One region of the Sedimentibacter sp. genome, then DNA from elsewhere that is predicted to be linked to it. Evidence: a T-box and tRNA genes for the amino acid it is inferred to sense, from the RefSeq annotation. Region 1 holds a T-box; the other holds one or more tRNA genes.
The links. A T-box is a leader RNA that pairs with one kind of tRNA and senses whether it is charged. The one in region 1 lies ahead of AAGU76_RS08450 (valine--tRNA ligase), so its partner is inferred to be a tRNA-Val.

Region 1 (3,181 bases):
CAGAGTGGTTTTCAATGATCAATTTTGGAGAAAACTCCGAGTTACTTTTTGACTTGCTGATTTTTTCTCCTTTCTTAGCAAGAACGAAACCACAAATCATTATATCCTTCCATGGAATCTGTCCCGTATGGTAGAGGCTTTTAACTATGGTATAAAATGCCCATGTACGTATGATTTCATGAGCCTGTGTCCTCAAACTCATTGGTAATAGCATATCTGAAATATCATTTTCTTCATCCCATTTTGAATTTATTTGAGGTGTAACTGATGAAGTAGCCCATGTATCAAAAACAGCTGTCTCAGGCACAAACTCATCACACCCACAGGAACAAATTTTTCCTGGTCTGGTTTCAATAGGATTTACCGGCAGCATTTCTTCATCTGCAATTATAACATTACCACAATTATTACAATACCATATTGGGAAAGGAACACCAAAGTAACGCTGGCGTGATATACACCAATCCCATTTAAGATTTTCAACCCACAACAAATATCTGTTTTTCATGTGTTGGGGATACCAATTGATTTCATCGGCAGCTTTCAAAAACAGCTCCTTATTTGTAAGAATATCTATATACCACTGTTTTGACGGTATAATCTCAATTTCCTTACCACAACGCTCGTGAACAGAAACAGTATGTGTGATATTTTTTGATTCTATAAGAAATCCTCTTTCTGAAAGAAGATCTATTATCTGTCTACGGGCTGCTAAGACCTTTAACCCTCCTATTAATGGAACACTTTCATCTATTGTACCATCTGGCAGAATAACCTTACGATAAGGCAGTTTATGAGATTCATACCACTCTGCATCAGTGCTGTCACCAAATGTTGCACACATTACAACACCTGTGCCTTTATCAATACTAGCTTTTTCGTCTGCCAATACAGGAATTTCATAATCATATAAAGGAACAGTGGCATTTTTGCCGATGTATTTTATATATCTGTCATCATGAGGATTAACAAACAGACAAACACAGCCATATAACAACTCCGGTCTTGTTGTGGCAACCAATAATCTTTCTTCACCTACCTGAAAATTGATATAATTAAAAGCAGTTTTTTTTTCAATGGTTTCTAACTCTGCCTGGGCAATTGAAGTTTGACATTCTGTGCACCACAAAACCGGTGACTCCTTCATATACGCCTTTTTATCCTTCAAGAGTCTGATAAAGGACTTTTGTGATATTCGCTGTACCATAGGATTAATGGTTTCATATTGAAGGGACCAGTCAACTGAAAAGCCCAAAGACTCCCACAAATCTTTAAACTCTTTTTCATATTTTGCAGAGGTTGCAACACACCTTTTAATAAATTCCCTTCTTGGAAGATTTTTTGCAATGATACCCTCATCTTTTTCAACCAGTCTTTCTGTTGGCAAACCATTGTCATCAAAACCAAAGGGATAAAAAACATTGTAGCCTTGCATACGCTTAAAACGTGCTATCATTTCAGCCTGTGTATAGGAAAATATGTGTCCGATGTGCAAACTGCCGCTAACAGTAGGCGGCGGAGTATCAATAGAATAAATTTCTTCTTTACTCTCCGGGTCAAAACTGTAGATAGAATTTTCATTCCAAAAGTTGTGCATTTCTTTTTCAACTTGCCTAAAATCATAGTTTTTCATGGTAATACCTCCTGGAATTTTACGAACACAAAATCACAGTCTCGTTCACCAAATTATTTACTCGCTATCGCTCATATAATTTGGGAACTCGTTGTAGTATGGCATACAAAAAGTCCGCCTTAAGCTTATGCTCAGGGCGGACTGTATGCGTCCGTGGTACCACCTAAATTCAGATTACTCTGCACTCTGTCAGTACGGGATTATATTATCAGATACTGCTTTCCTTTTAACGGTGGAAATTTCCGTTGAAGCCTACTAAGATTATATCTTTTCAGTTCACAGCTCAAAGGCTACTTCCATACTTCCTTCACGAAGATTTTCACCAACCATCTTCTCTCTATGCTTCAGGTGAGTATGTACTCCTCCTCATCAACGCCATTTTTTTGTGTTCGTTTTTTATTTTATAATATTTTATTATATTCAAAATGTCAATATTTATGTTATAATTATTTATAAAATTTAAAAAGATGATTCTTAATTATTTAGGGAGGCGAATATTACGATAAATTACAAAACTTGTACTGATGTTACTATGAGTCAAATATTCGATGCTTTTACTATTGGTTATTCAGACTATATAGTTCCACTGAAAATGGGTCAAGATGCCTTTGAAAGCAGATTTTTAGGTCCTGAAGGTAATTCATTAAATTTATCCTTTATTGCACTTGATGATGAACGTCCAATAGGTTTAATTCTTGGGGGTATACGTTTTTTTGACGGGCTAAAGACAATGCGCTGTGGCACACTTTGCATTGCCCCTGAAAACCGTGGCCGTGGAATCAGCCATAAACTGCTTGAAATGCATAAATCAGCTGCAATTAATGAAGGGTGTAAGCAGTTGTTTCTTGAGGTTGTAAAAGGTAATGACAGAGCAATTAAATTCTATGAAGACTGTGGTTATAGAAAAACATACACGTTAAAATACTACTCAGGTATTATTAACTCTATGCTTTTTTCCAAAGGTTCGCCTTCTTATGACATAAAACAAATATCATTTGAAAAGATAGATTCCTTTAGAAAAACTCTTATGGACTGCCATATAAATTGGCAAAGCGATACACCTTATTATGCTACGAGCAAAAATGATGCTTATCTTGCTGCATTCGAAGGTGATAAAGAAATTGCTTTTATTGCTATGAGCCCAAATGGTAAAATTAACTTGCTCTGGGTCCACCCAGCTTACCGCAATCAAGGTCTAGGCAGCATTATGGTTCAAAAAGCTTCTCATGCGCAAAATAGCGAAAAAGTTTCCATATGTCTTCCTAATAATTCTATCCTGGAAGGATTTTTAAGAAAGCTGGGATTTCAGAAAGAATCACTTGAGCAATATGAAATGTACTTACCTCTATAAGTTTTATGAAAGATTCGTCTATACTTTAGATTTCAGGCTAGAAGTGATAGAATATTAATTAACAGAGATTTTATTCACAGCCTAACTATCCTCAAAAATCAAATTGCTGCTTTAAAAACTACATAGCAAATCAAACTCGGCATCATGCTTTAAATCAAAATGATATAAGAAGGAAGGTCGGTTTATTTGTCAAAACA
Region 2 (3,181 bases), on a different contig from region 1:
TTGGATCAGCTGCTGGTGTGTACCCTTTTCAACAATCCTTCCTTCGTCAAGCACGATAATGATGTCGGCGTTTTGAATGGTTGAAATCCTGTGGGCGATTATTATGTTTGTCTTGCCTTTACGCCTTTCTTCAAGTGTATTGAGTATTTTTTCCTCAGTGTCGGTGTCAACGGCTGATACAGAATCGTCCAGTATCAATATTTCCGGATCCTTTATTAGAGCACGGGCGATGGATATGCGCTGTTTCTGGCCTCCGGAAACAGATACACCCTTTTCTCCAACCAGTGTATCGTAGCCGTTTTTAAATTCCGCAATGTTGTCGTGGATCACAGCATCCCTGGCAGCCTGTTCTATTTTGTCCATTTGACCGCTTCGTAAGCCGAAATCTATGTTGTTGGCTATGGTGTCGGAGAAAAGAAAATTGTCCTGGGGCACGTAGCCGATGGTTTTCCTGAGAACCTTAAGGGGTATGTCTGAGATGCGAAAGCCTCCGATGTATATGGTGTTTTTGTCGGGTTCGAAAATGCGAAGCATCAGGTTTACCAGCGTTGTCTTGCCGCTGCCGGTCCTTCCTATGATTCCAAGAGTTTGTCCCTTCTCTACAGAAAAATCAATGTCCCTGAGCACATATTTGTCCGTTCCCGGGTATCTGTAGCTTAAATTTTTCACCTGTATGCTTCCTGTAAGGCTTTCAACGGACCTGTTTTCCGAGTCCTTGATTTCCACTGGCTCTTTCAGTATTTTTTCCACTCTTTCCAGTGAAGCGGCTCCCGTATTGAACAGGTTGATGGTCATGCCCGTGGCCATCATTGGCCAAACCAGCATGCCCAGGTATTGTATGAATGCCGAGAACTCTCCCAGTGTTATTCTACCCTTTATTGTTATGTAGCCGCCGTAACCTATGGCTACAGCCAGCGCAGCACCTGAAATCATCTGCATGAACGGATGCATCAGCGTCTGAATTACGCTTAAGTCAATGTTCTTTTTGAATGCGTCTTTGTTCTGTTTTTCGAAGGATGAGTTGGACTTGTCCTCCTGCACGAAGGATTTGATTACCTTTATGCCTGACAGACTTTCCTGCACAAAGTTTGAAAGCTGCGCAAAGGCTTCCTGCTTTTTGGTGAAGCGGCTTTGCAGCTCCCTTCCCATGAAACGTACTGACACGGCAATGAGAAGAAGAGGAATGACAGCTGCGACTGTCAGCAGAGGATCTATTTCAGTAACCATGTTGAATACGGTTATGGATCCCAGGGCAATCACGTCGCACAGCGTCAGAATACCGGGACCCAGGGCCATACGCACAGCTTCCAGGTCGTTTGTCATGTACGCCATTATTTCGCCTGTGCCGTGCTGGTGGTAAAAGACGGCTGACAGCTGTTCAAGATGGCTGAACATGTCGTTTCTCATGTCGCGTTCGATGCTTCTTGATGTTCCGAATATGAAGTATCTCCACAAAATCCTTCCTACGTAAATGGTTCCTGCAATGGCAAAGAGCTTAACGATTGAAGATTGTACATAGACGGTATCCATTTTACCCAGCTCGATTCGGTCTATGATGTTTCCTACTATGATTGGAACCCTGGTCTGCACGTAGTCAACGACCAGCAGTGCCATGATTCCCAGTATGTAGTTTATAAGATATTTTTTCAAGAAAAACTGTATATAACTGCTTCCTATGAAGCTTGAGGGCTTTTGCGGTGACTCTGATTTCATTTTTTTCTCCTGAAAGTAAAATGACATAACTACATTATACTATTTTTAAAAATAATTCCCAGCATTATTTCGGTTGTGCATGAAGAATTATCGATGCTGAAGATTTATTGACAGCGATAAAAATATTGAGGAAATTTTTATAAACGCAATTGACAATTGTTTGAAGTTGTGGTAACATAATAAACAGTCACGGGAGCTTAGCTCAGTTGGGAGAGCATCTGCCTTACAAGCAGGGGGTCATAGGTTCGAGCCCTATAGTTCCCATTTTTTATGCCCTTTTTTAGGGAGAAGGAAGTTACAGTAATTCAAGGAATTTGGAGGATGCCGAAAAGGCATCCTCTTGTTGTTTATAGTGCGAGCATATGTCATCTGAAGGAAATCAGGAAGAATCCATAAACAACAATGTGATTCCTGATGTGGTCAGAGTGACAGGCTGCGTTTGGTGTCTATGATCGAACGGGATAAATATTACAGTTGCTTTTCGTTAAAAACGGAGTAGTTCCGCCTTTGTTTAGTTCAACTTCGAATAAATATAATAAAATTTGAAAAAATTTTATAAAAAAGAGTTGACAAAGTTAAGGGCATAGACTATAATCGTATAAAAATGATTAATTATGTATAATTTGATGATTGGAAGAGTAGATTAAACTTGAGCTTCAGCGAGTCGGAACAGAGTGTGAGTCCGGCAGTGAAATTTAGTTGAAAAGAGTCCATGAAAAGATTCTCGGAAATAACAGTATGAGAATCCGGTTAAATACCGTTATGATGAAAGAGTAAAGCAGCTGCCTAAAAAAGAGTGGTACCGCGGACACAAACCGCCTCTTTATCAGCAGTTTTTTTTATGCCCTAACCCTGTTTTTCCGACCGCAGGGAGAGAAAAACAGCGGTAGGTCAAACGCAATGAGTTCCCAATTTATGCGACCGTAGGGAGCTGATAAATTGGTGAACGAAACTGCGCTATGCCCAGGGTTTAACCCTGTTTTTCCGAGAAGCTTTTACCCTTTCTAATCCAATCAATCAATATAACTAATGAATAATTATACGGAAAGTAAATTTTTAATCTTATATCAAAATCTGGAGGATGGAAGAGATGGAAAAAGAAAAAGTAGTATTGGCATATTCAGGCGGATTGGACACATCAATAATAATCCCATGGTTAAAAGAAAATTACGATAATTTTGAAATCATAGCATGCTGCGTGAATGTTGGCCAGGAAGACGACATGGAGTTCGTTAAAAACAAAGCCTTGTCTTCGGGGGCAAGCAAGGTCTATATTGAAAATGTAGTAAATGAGTTTGTTGAAGAGTATGTTTACAAGGGACTGAAGGCAAATGCGGTTTATGAAGGCAAGTATCTGCTGGGTACGGCTTACGCAAGACCATTGATTGCAAAAAAACTTGTTGAAGTTGCACACAAGGAAGGAGCCAAGTATATAGCTCACGGCTGCACAGGAAAAGGAAACGACCAG

Region 2: it has a tRNA-Val gene. The T-box ahead of AAGU76_RS08450 (valine--tRNA ligase) is inferred to sense a tRNA for this amino acid. The anticodon was not compared.

Annotation. Positions count from the first base shown of each region.
Region 1 is NZ_JBCFAS010000002.1:421,526-424,706, forward strand. Features, by position in the region: gene AAGU76_RS08450 (valine--tRNA ligase) at 1-1,633, opposite strand, end outside; T-box leader at 1,763-2,015, opposite strand; gene AAGU76_RS08455 (GNAT family N-acetyltransferase) at 2,166-2,984, shown strand; gene AAGU76_RS08460 (MoxR family ATPase) at 3,171-3,181, shown strand, end outside.
Region 2 is NZ_JBCFAS010000004.1:30,923-34,103, reverse strand. Features, by position in the region: gene AAGU76_RS15055 (ABC transporter ATP-binding protein) at 1-1,713, opposite strand, end outside; tRNA gene AAGU76_RS15050 (tRNA-Val) at 1,905-1,977, shown strand; T-box leader at 2,331-2,539, shown strand; gene AAGU76_RS15045 (argininosuccinate synthase) at 2,804-3,181, shown strand, end outside.